One region of the Nocardia sp. NPDC004415 genome, then DNA from elsewhere that is predicted to be linked to it. Evidence: riboswitches for the same ligand, from Rfam matches in the RefSeq annotation. Region 1 holds a riboswitch; each other region holds the start of a gene.

Region 1 (2,195 bases):
TGATCCCGCTGGAGCCGCCCACCGAGGAGGGCATGGACGCGCTGCGCGAGCTCTACGCCGAGGAGAACCGGTCCGTGTCCTTCATCGATTACGGCGACCGGTTCCGCTTCAGCATGAACACCGGGGACTACCTTGCTCCCCGGATCTAGCCTCCCGGACGGGATCGTCACCTACCCGCTGCCGGTCGAGGACGACCTGTTCACCGCACTCGCCGCCTCCGTCGACTGGGAAGACCTCGGCAAGGGCCGCCGCGGCGCCGTGCTGACCAGAATCGATGCCACCGGCGGCATCCCGCTCGTCCGCACCACCGCGCGCTACGGCCGTCCCGCCCAGCACTTCGCGACCGTGCACGAGCGTCTGGCCCGGCGGATCCAGGCCCGCGCCGAACTCCCGGCGGCCTTCGACAACGCGCTCGCCGAGCGCTACACCAATGCCTACGCGACCATGGGCAGCCATTCCGATCAGGCCCTCGATCTGGCCGACGAGTCGTTCATCGCCGTCTTCTCCTGCTACCGGTATCCCGAGCTCCCGCCGCGCACGCTGATCGTCGAACCGAAGAACTCCGGCAAGAGATTCGACATCCCCCTGACCCACCACGGCGTCGTGGTGTTCTCGGTCGCCACGAATCGGCTCCTCCGGCACAAGATCGTGCTGGACACGGCCGCCCGGACCACGGAGAACGAGTGGCTGGGCGTCACCTTCCGGACATCGAAGACTGTTCTCCACTTCCGCGACGGACACCCCTACCTGCACCGGGGTGCGCGCCTCACCACGGCCGACGACGAACAGCGACGCGAGTTCCACGCCCTGCGACGACGCGAGAACACCGAGACGGATTTCACCTATCCCCCGCTGACATACACCGTCAGCGACAGCGACCTGACCCCGCCCGTTCCCCCACCGGCGTGCCCCGTCCGCTAGGTTCACTTCCGCAGGGAACACCGGTGCGAATCCGGGGCTGTCCCGCAACTGTGACCGAGGAGCAGACCTTCATCCATGGCCACGACCTTCCTGGGTTGGAAGGCCGAAGGCGAGCGTTGATCCGGGAGCCAGGATACCTGCACCGCTTCAGGATCTAGCTTCACGAGGATGAGAAATGCGAGTGCTCACTCGCCGCAGGCACGATGCCCTGCGGCTGTCCGACCATGCCCGGACCGGGCGGCGGCGCCGTTCCCGCGCCGCAGGCGTGCTGGCCGCGCTGCTCGCGGCCACCCTGATGGTCACCGGATGCGCGGGCGAGGCCACCGACGGTGGTGCCGCCGCGGCACGGGCGCTGCGCGAAGCCGGTGACGGCACCCTGACGATCTACAACTCCTACAAGATCGCCGGTCTCGACCCGGCGGGTACCGGCACGAACTGGCTGTTCGACTGGGGTGTCGCGGAGAACCTGCTGCAGGTCACCGAGTCCGGCGAGATCGCGCCCTGGCTGGCCGAATCGGTGGTGCGCGACGGCGACACCCGCTGGATCGTGACGCTGCGCGACGGTGTCACCTTCCAGAACGGCAAGCCGGTCGACGCCGCCGCCGTGGCCGCGGCTCTGACCCGGCAGATCGCCGAATCGTCGGCGGCCAGGGTGTACCTGGACAAGGCGACGACGGTGACCGTGGACGGCGCCAAGGTGGTCATTACCACCCCCGCGCCGAACGCCATGGTGCCCGCCGCCCTCGCGGCGCGCGACAACTCGCTGCAGATCTACGACGTCGCCGCCGTGCAGGCCGCGGGCGGTGACTCGGCGAAGATCGTCGGCGCGGGCGCGTACTCGGGGCCCTACGCGATCACCGCGTGGAGCCCGGACAATCTCGTGCTCGCCCCCTACCAGAAGCATTGGGAGGGAACGCCGCCGCTGAAGGGCGTCACGGTCCGCGTCGTGCCCGACGAGCAGGCCCGGCTGGCCGGGGTGCGCAGCGGTGAGGCCGATATGGCGTTCTACCCGTCCACCTCGGCGAAGCTGGAACTGCGCGGCGACAGCGACATGCACGTGCTGTCCTCCGAGCAGGCGCTGCAGTCGCTGCTGGTGGAGATGAACCTGAAGGCGGGCATCTTCACCGACACCGCCGTCCGCAAGGCGTTCACCGCGTCGATCGACTACGCGGGGATCGCCGAAGACGTCGGCAACGGCCAGTTCGCGGCCGCCACCGGCCTGTACCCGCCGTCGATGTCGTTCGCCCAGGACAACCAGGTCCACGATCTGGACG
Region 2 (2,195 bases), on a different contig from region 1:
CCTCGCGGGAGGCGGCCTCGATCGACTCGCGCAGCTGCTCGGGCGCGGCGACCCGGCGCATGCCACGGCCACCACCGCCGGCGACGGCCTTGACGAAGATCGGGTACTCGAGCTCCGCCGAGGCGGCCAGCAGTTGCTCGATGTCGGCCGAGGGTTCGCTGGACTTCAGCACCGGCAGGCCCGCGGCCCGGGCGGCCTCGATCGCGGTGGCCTTGTTGCCCGCCATCTCGAGCACTTCGGCCGAGGGCCCGATGAAGGTGATGCCCTCGCGCGCGCAGGCCGCGGCCAGATCGGGATTCTCCGACAGGAAGCCGTATCCCGGGTAGATCGCGTCGGCGCCGGCCGACTTGGCCGCCTCGACGATCGCCTCGATCGAGAGGTAGGCCCGCACGGGGTGACCTTCCTCACCGATCTGATACGACTCGGCCGCCTTGAGACGGTGCACGGAGTTGCGATCCTCATACGGGAACACCGCGACCGTTCCGATGCCTAGTTCGTAGGCGGCGCGGAAGGCGCGGATGGCGATCTCGCCGCGATTGGCGACCAAGACTTTCGAGAACATTGGCCTACGGTACCCGGCCCGCGAGCGGGGTTCGGCACGCAAGGTGACTTCGCCACAGTCTTCACACCGAACACTCCCCGACCTGCGAAGTCGCGGTAATCGGACCGTCACATCTCACCGCGGGAGTCACCCGCCCGTGCGGTCGGCGATGCGGCGGCAACGCGCAGGTCACGCCCCTGTTCGAGACGTCCGGGTGAGCGTCGGGCCCGCGACCCCCTATGCTGGTGGGTGCAGCTGGTTCGCCTGCGCGGTGGAAGAGTCGGAGCCCCGACCTCCCGCGCCGGTGTCGAAGCCCGCCGCCGGTTCCCCGGCGCCGGGTGAAGAGGGAACCCGGTGGGAATCCGGGACTGTCCCGCAGCGGTATGCAGGAACGACCGCCGTCATCACGCACTGAGTCCAAGGCTTGGGAAGCGACGGCCAGTAGGTCGGTCGACACACACGACCGGTGCCCGCGAGTCCGAAGACCTGCCGACTGTGCCGGATACGCCGTATCCGGCGGCCACCGCCTCGTGGATCGGGCGCGCGGACCACCCACAGACCTGCCGCGTGCGCGACGGAAGGTCCGGCGGTTGGCGTCTGCCCGCATGGTGAGGGCCGTCCGTACCGCACTGGAGAAACTTCCGTGACTGTTTCGCACACTCCTTTCACCGCAACGGTTCTCGGTCTGCCCCGGGTGGGCCCGAACCGGGAACTCAAGCGCGCGACCGAGGCCTACTGGGCCGGCCGCGCCGACGCGGGCCACCTGCACACCGTCGGCCGCGAGCTGCGCCGCGCCCAGCTGCTCGAGCTGCAGGCCGCGGGCCTGGACTCGGTGCCGGTGGGCACCTTCTCCTACTACGACCAGGTGCTCGACACCGCCGTGCTGCTCGGCGCGCTGCCGCCGCGCGTGGCCGGGATCGCCGACCCGCTGGACCGCTACTTCGCGGCCGCGCGCGGCATCGACACCGTGGCCCCGCTCGAGATGACCAAGTGGTTCGACACCAACTACCACTACCTGGTCCCGGAGATCGACGCCGCCACCGTCTTCTCGCTCAACCCCGACAAGCTCCTCGCCGAGCTGGCCGAGGCGATCGAGCTCGGCGTGGCGCCCCGCCCGGTGGTGGTCGGCCCGATCACCTTCCTGAAGCTGGCCAAGTCCGCCGACGGCGCGGCCCTGGACCGGCTGCCGGAGCTCATCGCCCTCTACACCGACCTGCTCACCCAGCTCGCCGACGCGGGCGCGCAGTGGGTGCAGATCGACGAGCCGGTGCTGGTCACCGACCTCACCGACGCCGAGGTCGCCCTCGTGCGCGACACCTACACCCAGCTCTCGGCGGTGGACCGGCGCCCGGCGATCCTGGTCGCCACCTACTTCGGGCACCCCGACGCCGCCCTGGGCGCGCTGGCCGACACCGCTGTCGAGGGTGTGGCGGTCGACTTCACCGCGGGCACCCGGGTCGCCGATCTCGCCGCGCTGCCCGCGCTGGCGAACAAGCTGGTGGTGGCGGGCGTGGTCGACGGCCGCAACATCTGGCGCACCGATCTCGACGCCGCGCTGAGCACCCTGGGCACGCTGCTGGGCAGCGCCGGGTCGGTGGCCGTGTCCAGCTCGTCCTCGCTGCTGCACGTGCCGTACTCGCTGACCCCCGAGACC
Region 3 (2,195 bases), on a different contig from region 1:
CGCGGGTAGTACCGAGGCGCAGGGCATCCGGTTCGGCGAGGTGCGTGGTCTGCGGGTCACCGTCGCGGGTGAGGGGCAGTCGATGACGTTCACGCCGCCGGATCTGACGAGCGAGACGGTGTTGCAGGCGGTGGCGCTGTACCGGCGGGGCGACGGGTGGCGGCTCGACGCGATCGGGCAGGGCTACAGCGCGGGGCTCGCGGCCTTCGCGACCGAGCACGGGATCGTCGTCGACGAGGAGCCCGCCGAGGACTCGGCACCTGTGCAGCCCGTCGCGGCGCCCGCGCCGGCGGCACCGCAGGTGGATCTGCGCAAGGTCGATGTGGTCCTCACCAAGGACTCACCCGACCGCCGCGCCAGCATCGACCTGCGCAAGGGTGACCCCGGGTACGTTCTCACCGTCGGTCTCGAATGGGACGGCCGCGGTGCGCATTACGCGCCCGACGGGCAGGTCACCCGCTACGGCACCGGCGATCTGGACGTGTACTTCTTCTGCCGCAACGAGATCACCGGTGACTACGTGGTGATCAGCGGCGAGAAAGGTCATCAGGGCGATCTGGCCGTCTGGCCGTTCCTGCACCACCAGGGTGATTCCCGCGGCCCCGGCGCTAACAACCGGCCCGCCACCGAACAGGTCGTCGTGCGCCCGACCGAGAACGGTGACCTGCTGCTCAACGTCTACCAGTCCGTCGACAACGGCGCGGGCGCCATCGACACCTTCGGCCGTCCCCGCGTGCGCGTGCGCTACGGCCGCCCCGGGCCCGACGGGCTGCCGGGCGCCGACGCCGACCAGATCACCGTGCTGATCGGCAACGGCAAGAACTCCTTCTGGGCCACCGTCGCCCACATCGACGTGCGCGAGGGCATCCTCACCGTCGACGGCACCACCCGCTACAGCCGCGCCTTCAGCGAACGCATGCCCGTGCTCGACACCGCTGGTGCCTGGGTCCGTTCGGCCAAGAACGGGCCGGTCGGGCGCAGCAAAGGCAAGAACGGTCTCGGCCTGACCCGGTACGCGGGAACCTGCCCCGATCCTCGCTGATCGGACAATTCGACCATCCGGCCCGACCGTCCGGTTTCCGATCTTGGTACAGTCCCCGAGCCGTGGTGTTCGGGAAATCGGTGCGAAACCGATGCGGCCCTCGCCACTGTGATCGGGAGCGACTGATCGATCCGGGCGGCCGATGCCGTCCGGGGCCACTGGGGCATGCCCTGGGAAGGCTGATCCGTCGCGCGCCATCCCGTCAGCCAGGAGACCGGCCACGGCCACGCAGTACCCATTCCACGAGGACCTGGAAGGCCGTCTCTTGACCTCCTCTGTTGTCGCGCGCCTGCGTACCGGCGCGCTGATCGCCTGCGCGATCGTCGTTGCCGGGTGCGGTGGCCCGCCCGCACCGGCCACCACCGGCGCGAATGCCGTCACCCGTGCCAACTGCGGCATCGATGTCGCCGTCGGCTCCCCGCCGCAGTGCATCTACGCCGCCTACCAGCCCTCGATCGAGATCGCGCACGCCCTCGGCGTCACCGACCGGCTCGTGCAGACGGCGTTCCTCGACGCGGCCGTGCTGCCCGAATACCGGGACGCGCAGGCGAAGTCGGACTACGTCGAGAAGCTGCCCAGCCGCGACGAACTGCTGGCGAAGAAGCCGGATTTCGTGCTCTCGGGCTACAACGGCGTCTTCGCGGCCTCCGCGCAGAACAGCGTCGGCACCCGCGGCAGCCTGCACGAGCTGGGTGTGCGGACCTGGGTGCTGAGCCCGCTGTGCCCGAGCGCGGACGGACTGGCCGACGAGGCGATCGACCCGAAGACCGTGCGCTTCGACAATGTGTACGCCGACCTGCGTGATCTGGGCGCGCTGTGGGGTGTCGACGAGCGTGCCGAGGAAGTGGTCACACAGCTGACCGCGCGCATCGCGGCGGTGCGCGCCAAGGTCGCCGACGCCCCCCGGCCGCGGGTCGCGGTCCTCACGCCCAAGGACGACGGGTCCTACACCGTCGCGGGCGGGATCGACTTCGTCACCCAGATCATCGAGGCGGCGGGCGGAGTGAACGCCTTCGCCGATCTCACCGAGCGCCGGAATGTGCCGATCAGTGCGGAAGCCCTCATCGCCGCCGATCCCGACATCATCCTGACCAGCCAGTGCTGCAAGGCCAGCTACACCCGCGCCGACGCGCAGCCGCAGGTCGACAAGATC
Region 4 (2,195 bases), on a different contig from region 1:
GCCGAGGTCGTAGCCCGCGGCGCGCAGTTCGGTGAGCAGGCGGATGGCCGAGGCGGGGGTGTCCAGGCCGACGGCGTTGCCGATGCGGGCGTGCTTGGTCGGGTACGCGGAGAGCATGATCGCGATCCGTTTGTCGGCGGCCGGGATGTGGCGCAGGCGCGCGTGGCGCACCGCGATACCGGCGACCCGGGCGGCGCGTTCGGCGTCGGGCACATAGGTGGACAGGCCGTCGGCGTCGAATTCCTTGAACGAGAACGGGACCGTGATGATGCGGCCGTCGAACTCCGGCACCGCCACCTGGGTGGCCACGTCGAGCGGCGAGAGGCCGTCGTCGTTGTCCTCCCACTGGGCGCGGCCGCTGGTCAGGCACAGGCCCTGCAGGATCGGCACGTCCAGGGCGGCCAGCGCGGCCACGTCCCAGGCTTCGTCGTCACCACCGGCCGAGGCGGTGGCGGGCTTGCTGCCGCCCGCGGCGAGCACGGTGACCACCAGGGCGTCTGCGCGGCCGAGCACTTCGAGCAGTTCCGGTTCGGCGGTGCGCAGCGAGGCGCAGTAGACGGGCAGCGCGCGGGCGCCCTTGGCCTCGATGGCCGTGCACAGCGCGTCGATGTAGCCGGTATTGCCCGCCAGGTGCTGGGCGCGGTAGTAGACCACCGCGACGGTCGGGGCGTGCGGTTCCAGGATGCGGGCCGAGCGCTCGAGCTCACCCCAGCTGGGCAGCTGCACCGGCGGTTCGAAGCCGTGGCCGGTGAGCAGCACCGTGTCGGACAGGAAGTGGTGCAGCTGACGCAGGTTCTCCGCGCCACCGGCGGCGAGGTAGTTGTGCGCGTCGGCGGCCACACCCACCGGCACGGTGGAGCATTCCATCAGTTCGGCGTCGGGGGCGATCTCGCCGCCGAGGGCCACCATCGGCACCCCACTGGCCCGGATCGCGTCCAGGCCCTCCTCCCAGGCGCGTTTGCCGCCGAGGATGCGCACGATCACCAGGTCGGCGCCGTCGAGCAGCTCCGGCAGGTCCGCCACGAGCAGCCGGGCGGGGTTGCCCCACCGGTACTCGGCGCCGCTCGCGCGCGCGCTCAGCAGATCGGTGTCGGAGGTGGACAGCAGCAGGATCACAGGGTGAGACCTTCCTCGGGTGACGCGCCCAACGGGGTGGTTGTCGTGTGCTCGCCGGAGAGGGTCTGGCTGTTCACAGTGGCGCGACCGCACCGGATTTCCACCGGTTTCCTCGACGCCCGCCGAGCATGACGATGGTAACGGCCCCACCGCCGCCACAACTTTCCAGCCCGCGTCCGGTCCCCGGAGGACCGATCAGGGGGTGGGGCGTGCGGTGGTGTCCCCGGCGGCCACGGCGGCGGCGACCTCGTCCAGGGCCCGGCGGATCATCGTCCCGTAGTCGTCGTCGGCGAGGGCCCCGACGTGGGCGCGCGCGGCGTCGAGATGGTGGCCGGCGGCGGGGAAGGCACCGAGGCGGCGGAAGTTGTCGGCCAGGTTGAGGTGCAGCGACGGGTAGAACCCCGCGACCCGCAGACCCGCGTGGTGTTCGGTGAGCCGGGCGTCGGTCAGGGTGTCGGCGGCGTCGAGGGCGCGGATGTCCCAGGCGAGGGCCTCGGCCGGATGGTCATGGAGGTCGGCGAGGTAGTGGGCGAGGGTGCAGCGGTGCAGGGGGTCGCCCGCCGCGCCGATCTCGGACCACAGGGCGACCAGGGTGGCGCGGGCGGAATCGGTGTCGCCCGAACGGGATTCGGTCACCGCGGCGGTGATCCGGGTCATCACGGGGTCGGTGGTGGGGGTGGTCATGGAGTTCCTTTCGGCAGGACTGTGCGCAGTCGGCTAGTGGGTTGCCGGGTCGGCGGATTCGGGGCGCCGGGGCATCGCCAGGGTGAGCAGGGTGCCGTCGTCGGCGGAGCGGACGCGGACCGGCTGGTCGGGAGCGATGAGGTCGAGCATGAGGTCGGGGCCGACCGCGCCCGCCACCGCCGGATAGAGGGTGGTCACGGCGAAATGGATGGTCATGGGCGGGCCGGTGACGGTGGCGGCGAGGGTGTGGACGGATTCCCCGTCGGTGAGCCGGAGGCTGCCCGGGATCGCTTCGAGCGTCACCGTGGCGGCCTGTACCGATTCAAGCACGGCGAGCAGTGCGGATCGCTGCACCACCACCCGCACCCGGACCGGGGGTAGCGCCGCCAGCATCG

Evidence for each region. A riboswitch is a leader RNA that binds a small molecule or an ion and turns the genes downstream of it on or off. The one in region 1 is predicted to bind cobalamin.
Region 2: it holds a riboswitch for cobalamin, as region 1 does, so the genes downstream of both, metE (5-methyltetrahydropteroyltriglutamate--homocysteine S-methyltransferase) here and ACWEMY_RS17810 (ABC transporter substrate-binding protein) in region 1, are expected to answer to the same signal.
Region 3: it holds a riboswitch for cobalamin, as region 1 does, so the genes downstream of both, ACWEMY_RS12615 (ABC transporter substrate-binding protein) here and ACWEMY_RS17810 (ABC transporter substrate-binding protein) in region 1, are expected to answer to the same signal.
Region 4: it holds a riboswitch for cobalamin, as region 1 does, so the genes downstream of both, cobN (cobaltochelatase subunit CobN) here and ACWEMY_RS17810 (ABC transporter substrate-binding protein) in region 1, are expected to answer to the same signal.

What each region holds. Positions count from the first base shown of each region.
Region 1 is NZ_JBSGDP010000035.1:17,169-19,363, forward strand. Features, by position in the region: gene ACWEMY_RS17800 (hypothetical protein) at 1-149, shown strand, start outside; gene ACWEMY_RS17805 (hypothetical protein) at 133-921, shown strand; cobalamin riboswitch at 887-1,080, shown strand; gene ACWEMY_RS17810 (ABC transporter substrate-binding protein) at 1,097-2,195, shown strand, end outside.
Region 2 is NZ_JBSGDP010000099.1:2,886-5,080, forward strand. Features, by position in the region: gene ACWEMY_RS28335 (pyruvate carboxylase) at 1-562, opposite strand, end outside; cobalamin riboswitch at 846-1,049, shown strand; gene metE (5-methyltetrahydropteroyltriglutamate--homocysteine S-methyltransferase) at 1,185-2,195, shown strand, end outside.
Region 3 is NZ_JBSGDP010000020.1:59,384-61,578, reverse strand. Features, by position in the region: gene ACWEMY_RS12620 (TerD family protein) at 1-1,042, shown strand, start outside; cobalamin riboswitch at 1,089-1,279, shown strand; gene ACWEMY_RS12615 (ABC transporter substrate-binding protein) at 1,308-2,195, shown strand, end outside.
Region 4 is NZ_JBSGDP010000031.1:27,905-30,099, forward strand. Features, by position in the region: gene cobN (cobaltochelatase subunit CobN) at 1-1,116, opposite strand, end outside; cobalamin riboswitch at 1,156-1,282, opposite strand; gene ACWEMY_RS16605 (hypothetical protein) at 1,312-1,800, opposite strand; gene ACWEMY_RS16610 (MerR family transcriptional regulator) at 1,834-2,195, opposite strand, start outside.